DNA from 3 places in the Hathewaya histolytica genome. Region 1 is predicted to be linked to each of the others. Evidence: a T-box and tRNA genes for the amino acid it is inferred to sense, from the RefSeq annotation. Region 1 holds a T-box; the other regions hold tRNA genes.
What was found. A T-box is a leader RNA that pairs with one kind of tRNA and senses whether it is charged. The one in region 1 lies ahead of trpS (tryptophan--tRNA ligase), so its partner is inferred to be a tRNA-Trp.
Positions count from the first base shown of each region.

Region 2: it encodes a tRNA-Trp, which carries the amino acid that the T-box ahead of trpS (tryptophan--tRNA ligase) is inferred to sense. The anticodon was not compared.
Region 3: it encodes a tRNA-Trp, which carries the amino acid that the T-box ahead of trpS (tryptophan--tRNA ligase) is inferred to sense. The anticodon was not compared.

Region 1 is NZ_LR590481.1:669,421-672,709, reverse strand. Features, by position in the region: gene FGL08_RS03030 (peptide chain release factor 3) at 1-546, opposite strand, end outside; gene trpS (tryptophan--tRNA ligase) at 904-1,902, opposite strand; T-box leader at 1,964-2,202, opposite strand; gene FGL08_RS03020 (desulfoferrodoxin) at 2,337-2,717, opposite strand; gene FGL08_RS03015 (hypothetical protein) at 3,094-3,289, shown strand, end outside.
Region 2 is NZ_LR590481.1:2,228,092-2,231,380, reverse strand. Features, by position in the region: gene tsaB (tRNA (adenosine(37)-N6)-threonylcarbamoyltransferase complex dimerization subunit type 1 TsaB) at 1-88, opposite strand, end outside; gene tsaE (tRNA (adenosine(37)-N6)-threonylcarbamoyltransferase complex ATPase subunit type 1 TsaE) at 88-546, opposite strand; gene FGL08_RS10710 (CBS domain-containing protein) at 823-1,443, shown strand; tRNA gene FGL08_RS10705 (tRNA-Trp) at 1,582-1,657, shown strand; gene FGL08_RS10700 (NAD(P)/FAD-dependent oxidoreductase) at 1,834-3,087, shown strand; gene queG (tRNA epoxyqueuosine(34) reductase QueG) at 3,099-3,289, shown strand, end outside.
Region 3 is NZ_LR590481.1:1,900,795-1,904,083, forward strand. Features, by position in the region: gene FGL08_RS09265 (glycosyltransferase family 4 protein) at 1-856, opposite strand, end outside; gene FGL08_RS09270 (sporulation membrane protein YtrI) at 1,006-1,473, opposite strand; gene FGL08_RS09275 (YtrH family sporulation protein) at 1,461-1,799, opposite strand; tRNA gene FGL08_RS09280 (tRNA-Trp) at 1,998-2,073, opposite strand; gene FGL08_RS13425 (hypothetical protein) at 2,208-2,378, shown strand; gene FGL08_RS09285 (CoA-binding protein) at 2,549-2,917, opposite strand; lysine riboswitch at 3,046-3,225, shown strand.

The DNA.
Region 1 (3,289 bases):
GTGATATACACCCTTAAAATCTCTTCCACATCCTATTGGCCAATTTATAGGATAGGATTTTATGCCTAATTCATTTTCTATATCTTCCATTAATGAAAATGGGTCTTTAATTTCTCTATCTAACTTATTTATAAAAGTAAATATAGGTATTTCTCTTATACTACAGACATGGAATAATTTTCTTGTTTGTTCTTCTATACCCTTAGCTCCATCAACCACCATAACAGCACTATCTGCAGCCATTAGCGTTCTATATGTATCTTCACTAAAGTCTTGGTGTCCTGGAGTATCTAATATATTAATACAAAAATTGTTATATCTAAATTGTAAAACAGATGATGTAACAGAAATTCCTCTTTGTTTTTCTATTTCCATCCAGTCAGACACAGCATGTTTTGATGCTTTTCTAGCTTTAACAGAACCTGCTTCTCTAATAGCTCCCCCGTATAAAAGTAATTTTTCTGTTAAGGTAGTCTTACCAGCATCTGGGTGAGATATTATAGCAAAGGTTCTTCGCTTCTCTATTTTACTTTTTAAATCTTCCACAGCGTTCTCCTCCTTCTTATCTTAAATTTACTATAAACTATGTATTATATTCTTATGTTCTTAAGTCTATACTTATATTCTGTTTTTAAACAAAATTTATTATACTTTATGATTTTAACTTTATTATACTTCCCTGTCAATGTTATTAACCCTAAGTGAACTACCATCTAAGCAATCACTAGGGGTCCCAAGTACTTTCTATAAATATGATATTTATAGAATTAAAAATAATAATTATTTGTATAAAACTTTTCATTTATTAGAAAAACAAAAGATTTATCACAAAATTTAAGTAGTGATAAATCCCTTATTTCTAAATATATTTCAATTATTATATAAATAATTCTATTTAATATTCTAAAATTGAATGAAACCTATTTTTTTCTGCATTTTTCTTAAGGTTTTCCTAGATACATAGTTTGCCTTATCAGCACCCTTTTTATAGATTTCTTCTAAATAAGATTTATTCTCTAAAAGTTCTTTAACTTTATTTTGAATTGGTTCTAATTCTTCTATTATAGCCTCTGCCACATCTTTTTTAAACTGAGCATATCCCATTCCTTTATACTTTTCTTCAATTTCTTCAATACCAATACCTGTTATTACATTTAATATAGTTATTAGATTTTTAACACCTGGTTGTTCATCACTATACCTAACCTCGCCTATACTATCAGTAACTGATCTATTTATCTTCTTTCTAATAACTTCTGGAGGATCCATCATAAGTATATATGAGTTAGGGTTATCAGAAGACTTAGACATTTTTTTAGTTGGCTCCTGAAGATTCATTATTTTAGCTCCTGAATCTGAAATATAAGGTTCTGGAATAGTAAATGTAGGACTATATAAATTATTAAATCTTTGAGCTAAATCTCTTGTTATTTCAAGATGCTGTTTCTGATCCTTACCTACTGGTACTAAATCCGTATTATATAATAATATATCTGATGCCATTAGTACTGGATAATTCAATAATCCAGCACTTACAGACTCACCATAGCGTTGTGATTTATCTTTATATTGAGTCATTCTAAATAATTCCCCAATATATGTGTTACAATTTAAAAGCCATGCAGCTTCTGAATGTGCAGGTACATGTGACTGTATAAATATAGTATTCTTATCTGGGTCTATACCAGATGCTACATATATAGCTAAAACTTCTAAAGTCCTTCTCCTTAAATCTTTTGGCTCCTGTTTTACAGTTATGGCATGTAAGTCCACTACACAATAATAACAATCATATTCTTCCTGTAATTTAACCCAGTTTTTTATAGCACCTAAATAGTTTCCTAAAGTTAAATTACCTGAAGGCTGAATTCCACTAAATATTACTTTCTTTTTATCTTCCATGTTCCAACTCTCCTTATGAAAAATCAATTTTTATGTATTAAAAAATCCTATGGTATAAAAACCATAGGACGTAATTTCTACGTGGTACCACCTAATTTTAAGAATCTATATTATAGATTTCTCCTCATATAGGATAATATTTATCCTAGCCTGTAACGTATGCTTAACGTGTAAAACTAATAAAATTTCGCCTTACCTTCTCAGAGTCCCACTTCAACTTAAACATAATACTATATTCTCAGCAACCATAGCTCTCTGTAAATCTGTTTTTAAGTCTACTCTTCTCTTCATAGAATTTATGTGTTTAATCTTAAATTAAAAATATTTATTTAATATATCGTATGACTTTTTTAATTTATTGTCAAGGGGGATAAAAAAATAAGGAAGGTATAAACCCTCCTTTTTAAGTCAGAAATTATTGTTGCTTTTTTATATTATAATTCAGTCATCCATAAACCATGTAAGTTACAGTATTCTCTAACAAATTTAACTTCTTCATCTATTAAGAATATAGTTTCTGGTTTTTCTCCTGGTTTTAGATATTTTCTATATACCTTAGTTTCTGTATGTGCTTCTATCCATTCTATTTGATGTTCCTCACCCATTGGATGTTCTACTTCTCCCACAGTTACCTTTATTCCGCCTTCTATCTTTTCAACAACTGGTACGTGTTTTTCTCCTGCACCATCTTTTTCTAATTCGCTTTTTAAAGTCATTGGTTTTCCACAACAAACTAATTGTCCTTGTCCCTCATGGATAACTTCTACCATATTACCACAAACTTCACATTTATAAACTTGATTTAATTTTGTCATTTATATTCCTCCCTTAATAAAAATATAAATTTCAACCATATTTAAATTTTATACTATATCATATAAAATAGTAACTTCTACCGTAGATTATTCTAAAAAAATTAACATAATTTACTTTATGATTAGATTATATCACGTAATTTTATTTTTTCAAGTAATTATTGTTAATTAATAATAATTATTTTCAATTTATTTTATCAATAATTTATACTTTTAAGTGGAATAATAAATTTATAAACTATTATCTAAATCTATAAGTATGTTTGAATTAATTTTTAAGACTATAGTATCTTTATGTTAAATTTTAAAAAATCAAATATCTAACTATAAGCTTTTATAAAATAAATAGAATATGAAATGAAAGAAGGTAATATATATGGATAAAAACAATAAAAAATTTTCTTATGGACCTCATAAGAGAGAGTACATGGAAGCTCCTAGGAAAGTAATTAAAGCATATTCAGAAAAAGGTGATTTTACTCTTCTACCAGATAATGTTCAAGATGATATAGTTGTAAATAACATTTCAAATCAGGAGTTTGACTACACGTATGGTGATATAGAAAAGGATA
Region 2 (3,289 bases), 1.6 Mb from region 1:
TAAAAGTTATCTCACCTAAAAGTTTATTATCTTCTAGCAAAGCACAACTTGCACTTTCACTAGAAGAGTCTAGGCTTAGTATTTTCATTATTGTAGCTCCTTTACATAATCATATTTTTTATTTATATATTTAAAAATTATTTCCCTAGTATTAGGAGACTCTTCTGGAATTTTATTTATGTATATATAGAGCGCATCTTCCTTAGGAATCAAATCTTCAATATAATTGGCCCATTCAATAATAGAAACTGAGTCCGAAAATATATATTCGTCAAAGCCAATGGCTTCTATTTCATCAGGATCATTAACTCTATATACATCAAAATGATTAAGTTTAAGTCTTCCAAGATATTCATTAACTATAGTAAATGTAGGGCTTGTAATATGGTCTTCAATTTCAAGTCCTTTAGCAATTCCTTTGCTCATATGGGTTTTACCGGTTCCTAAATCACCTATAAGACAGATAATATCTCCACTACCACAAAGTTTTCCTAATTTAACTCCAAGATTATAAGTTTCTTCTACAGAATTAACTAATAAATTCATACTCTCACCTCTATAATATTCTATCCTAATATAATAAAAAAGTTAAGGGAGATAATGAGAATATTAAATAAAAAAACTAATAATATTATTAATCATATAGGAATATATATAATAGAAGCCTAAAGCATAATTTAAAGAATACTTTAAAAATTCAGAAAAATATTGTATAATATAAAGAAATTTAACTAAATTTGTTTTTAGTTTTAAAAAATAAAAAACCTAGTTAATATTAAATAAGGTATAACTTTATAAAGGTTTAATAAGGGAGGGTCATAAATGTTTGTAAATAATTTAATGCTACCTAAGGAAAAATTGATTACAGTTTCGCCAAAGGAGACTGTGAAAAAGGCTTTAGAACTTATAGAAGAGCATAAATTTTTATCTATTCCTGTATCAGAGGGGAACAAATTTTATGGTACTATTTCAAAAGAAAGAATTTATACATTTTACTTCGAAAAGAATTTAGATAAAAAAAGTCTCCTAGAAGAATTTTTAGTTGAAAATGTATTAAGAGAAGATGTACCAAGAATTAATCCCATGGCTCAAATTGAAGAAGCATCACATTTTTTAGCTACTAAAAATACAGCATTTGTAGCAGTTATAAATGCCTCTAATCAATTCGAAGGCATAATAACTCATAATGCAGTTTTTAAACAGTTTACTGAATTATTTGGCCTTAATAGAGGTAAGCGAATATCTGTTATAGCTCATGACATTCCCGGACAAATCTCAAAGCTTTCTAAAATAATCACAGAAAATAATGCAAGAATTATAAGTTTTGTAGTTGTAGACCCTAAAAGTTTAACTGAGGTTAAGGAAATAGTAATTAGAGTAAATGCAGATAATTTTGATGATATATTAAGAAAAATTAGAGATGCAGGTTTTAAGGTACAATAATAAATTTATCTAAAGCATATTTTTAGTTTTTATTAATATTTTATATTTTCTTGATTAAATAATAATATATTAAATGTAGAAATTGAAAAAAATATGTTGATTTTACCAAACAACCATGATATAATTTATCATGTGTTTAGGGGTATAGCTCAATTGGTAGAGTAGCGGTCTCCAAAACCGTTGGTTGCGGGTTCAAGTCCTGCTGCCCCTGCCAGTTAATATTTAAAAAATTGATACAGCATTTGAATGACTAAGCCAGTTTTATACTGCTTAGTCATTTTTAATTTTATCATAAATAAATAATTGATTTAAGACTGTTTATAAGTCTATAATATATTAGGAAAGTTAGTGGCTTATAAATATTTTATGATCTTCTGAGGTGATTCAAAGATGGATTATGATGTAGTGATTATAGGAGGTGGCGCTGCAGGTCTTGCAGCTGCTATAGGAGCAAAAAAACAAGGTGCAGATAAGGTACTTATATTAGAGAAAGAAAACTATCTAGGAGGTATACTGAACCAATGTATACATAATGGGTTTGGGAAATACCTTTTTAATAAAGAAGTTACAGGGCCAGAATACGCTTCTATATTTATAGAAGAAGTAAAAAAACTAGGTATAGAATATAAAACTAAAACTATGGTTTTAGAAATTGATAAGAATAAGAAAATATTAGCGGTTAATGGAAAAGAAGGAGTTATAGAAATACAATGTAAAGCTCTTGTCTTAGCTATGGGTTGTAGGGAAAAGACTAGAGGAGTAGCTAAGGTTTCAGGAAGTGCTTTTGCTGGAGTATTTACAGCTGGAATGGTTCAACGTTTAATAAACTTAGAAGGAGTAATGCCAGGGAAAGAAGTAGTAATACTAGGTTCGGGAGATTTAGGGCTTATTATGGCAAAGAGACTAACTTTAGAAGGTGCGAAAGTTAAAGCTGTAATAGAAAATTTATCTTACTGTGGTGGACTAGAGGAAAATTATTATACATGTCTAAAAAATTTCAATATCCCTCTAAAACTTAAATATACCATTACAGATATAAATGGCAAAGAGAGAGTGAATGGAGTAACAATAGCAAGAGTTGATGATAATAAAAGAGTAATAAAAGGAACAGAAGAATTTATCTGTTGTGATACTGTAGTGCTTTCAGTAGGATTAGTGCCTGATGGAGAATTGTTTAAAAATATGGGTTTAAGGATAAATAGAATAACAGGTGGTACGGAAGTAGATGAAAGCATGCAAAGTAATATAGAAGGTGTTTTTTCTGCTGGGAATATAGTACATCTACATGACTATGTAGATGATGTTACTAGAGAAGGTTTTTTGGCAGGAAAAAGTGCTACAAAATATGTATTAGAGAAACTAGATAATAAGAAGAGTTTTAAAGTTTCCGAGGGGAGAGGAATCTCATATATACTACCTAAAATTGTTCACATAGGAAATATAGATGAGAATGTTGAATTTAAGTTTCGTTCATCTAAAGAATATGAGAATGTGAAAATTAGGTTTAGCTTTGGAGATAATTTTATAGAAATTCATAAGAAGAAAGTCATACCAAGCAAGATGGAAGTAATTACTTTAAGCAAAGAAGAACTACTAAAAAATTATAGGGAAGATAAAGTTTTAGTAGAAATATGTGAAAAGTAAAAGAGGTGTTTATGGAACTTAAGGATAAAATAAAGAAGTTTTGTAATTCTTTAGGATTAAATAACATTGGTTTTATTGAATGTAAAAGATTTGATGACCTAGAAAAGTTCTTAAAATATAAAAAAGAAAAAGGAATACTTAATGAATTTGAAGAAGAGGATATAGAGAAAAGGATAGATCCTAAACTTCTTATGAAAGAAGG
Region 3 (3,289 bases), 1.2 Mb from region 1:
TTACAAATGCATCCCCTAATTTATAGTACTTATGAACCTCTTTAGTATCTACCATATCAGTAAAATATACTCTATCTTCAATATTTAAACTCTTTACTAAATCTTTGAGTTTTTGCAGATATGGCCCTCCGCCAACTATAACTAAACTTATATCTCTATTTCTGCATATATCATTATAAAACTCAATTACCTCTTCTATATTCTTCTCTTCAGCTATTCTTCCCACATAAATTAGTCTTTTACCACTCTTAGGTATTTTATGTTTTTCAAATAAAACATTTATTTCTTCTTCCGAGATTTTTGTTTTAAATTTTTCTATATCTATTCCCGTTGGTATTATAAAAGTATTTGTACTTATTCCATATGTTTTTAGTGTCTCTTCCACCTTTTTCGTAGGTGTTATAACTCCATCCAATGGATTCAAAAGCATAGATGTCAACTTTGCTGCGGTACTTTTGCCTAAAAATTTCCCACCTAAAACATAGTGAAGATAGTCCTCATACATAGTATGATATGTATGTACTTGCGGTACGTTTAATTTTTTAGAGATAATTTTTGATAATACCATTGTAGTAAACTCTGTTTGAGAGTGTATTATATCTGGTTTCCAATCTAAAATTTCTTGTGTAATTGAATTAAAGAATGGATTTCCAATTCTTGCCCCTGGGTAAATTCTAAGTCCTGCAGACCTAATATAATATACATCCCCCTCAATTCGTGATTTATGTGAATCTGAAAGGGTAAGTATTCTTACATCATGTCCTAGTTTTTTCAATTCTCTATATAAGTTATTAGTTGATATAACAACACCATTTACCATGGGAAAATACGTATCAGTTGTTATTAAGATTTTCATAAAATAACAACCTCCTATCTAAGATCATAATTATAATTTATTATTTATTATAATATCATACGAATCTTAAATTAATAAATTTATACTCTTAAATTTACCTTAAATTTTCATTAAATTCCTTTTATTATTTTAAATACTTATATATTATTTTATATATCTATTTTACTACACTCAATATATAATATTATCTTATGTGAAATCATAATTTTATTAACTTTTAACACATACCTTTGTTTATCTCTATACATTATTCTATTATCTATAACTTTATCAAGCATCTCTATATCTATAGAATTAATCTCTCTTCCTATTAAATTACTATATTTTTCTTTTATATTGTTTTCTAATATATATTTTGTAACCTCATTTACCTCTTCTTTAAATTGAAGTTTTACATCCACTTCTTTAACAGTCATTTTATCTACTTTAATAGAACTTTTAAGTTTTTCTAAATTTTTCTCACTTTCTTCAAGCTTCAGTTCAAGTCGTCTTATTTTATTATAATTATTTTCAAATCTATAGCTAAATAAAAAAGTTAAACATGTTAAAGTTCCCAAGGTGCCAATTAGGAAGCCACATAAAAAAAACTTTTTATAATTTCTTTTTACTTTTTCCAAATATTACAGCACCTATAAAATATATTTAAAACTTCATATCCTATATTGGCACCTATTAAAGAGAAAAAAATAAAAGTTATTTGCTTAAGTAAAGCCTTAAAATCGCCTTTAAATATTCCTTCCTCTAAGATTTGAAAACTGGAAAATGTTCCTCCTAATGCAGTTGCAATAGCCCATATCTTAATAGACTGTGCTATTTCCATCATAGATTTTAGAGGTGGCCTATTACTCAATATAGCTGCAAAAGCTGTAAAAATGCCTCCACCTAATATTACTCCCATCGCAATAAAAAAACTAAGCATTATATTACTTAAAAAGTCTTCCAAATATATACTCTCCTAAAAATCGGTTCCTTATAAAATATGATAATAACTTTTATATTATTAGCTATAAAATTCTGTTATATATTTTTATGCTAACTTAATTTTAAAATATTTATTGAATATCATATTAACTTTTTAAAACTTTTAAGTCTATTTAATTACAGCAAAAAAAGATTAGTAATAAATTACTAATCTTTTTTATGGCAGGGGCACGAGGACTTGAACCCGGAACCAACGGTTTTGGAGACCGCTACTCTACCAATTGAGCTATACCCCTATATTTAATTGTTACTCTAATAGTTTATCATAAAATTAATTTTTGTCAATGCTAATTCTTATTTTATTTAATACTTTTATTTAAATATGGTTAGATTAATATTATAAAATATATTATATATAGGAGGGACTATAATGCACAATAATAAAAGTCATAGAAAAACTAGAGAAAAAAGCAATGCTGAACTTAGAAAAATGTTTCCAAAAGACGGTGCTGACATAGGTATTGAAAATGGAGTTAAAATAGATGCTAATGGTGATAAGTTTACCAAACGTTCTAAGCTTTCTCATAATAGAAGCCTTTAGTATTCTTAATTAAAATTGTAACTTCTAAAGTTTAATTATCAAAAATTTAATTATTGTATATTTTATTGTTAGATTAAATGCTCACAAAAGCTTAAATATTTTTGTGAGCATTTTGACTTTAGTTATTATAATTCAAAAACTAATAAAATAATAGTAATCAAATTTTAAATTTAATATCCTAGCTGTCTTAAAACACAACCTTCTATGGCATTTATTTCATTTTCTTTGCAATAAGTTAATATTTCTTCACTTTCTGCACCTGGTTGAATTAACACATTTTTGATGCCCATATCTTTAGCTTCTTTTATTATTTCCAATCCCTGTACTGGATTTATACATAGGTCTATTACTTCTATTTTAAAATTAACTTCCTTAAGACTAGTAAAAGCTCCATCTCCATTGCCTCTTGGATTAACTCCTGCAGCATTATACTTTTCGCTTTTTAATGTATTTAAAATTCTATAAGCATATTTAGTTTGATTTGTAACGTCTCCTACAACTACCCAATTGTAAAGTTTAAATAAGTTTGAAATATTCATTTTACCCTCCTTGCTAATCATCAGCTTTATTGTTTGTATATTTGCAATATTTAAACTAAAAAGTTTCTTGACTTAATCTTACACTATTAGTATAATGGTAAACATATCAAAAGTAAATATAGTGGACGGTTGATGATAGAGGCGCTGTACTTATTAGTAATACTATGGAGGTAAGCACTGTGAAGTAGTATGAAAGGAAATACAGCCGAAGTGTACAATCAATGCTTTGAGATTGTATAGCTGGTTTTGTATAAAATATATGCAAGACTGTCACAAATAAAAGTTATTTGTGAAGAGCTATCCTGAACTTATTCATAACAATTTTTAATATAATCTTTTAAGAAATATTATATTCTATTAATTTTGTGATAT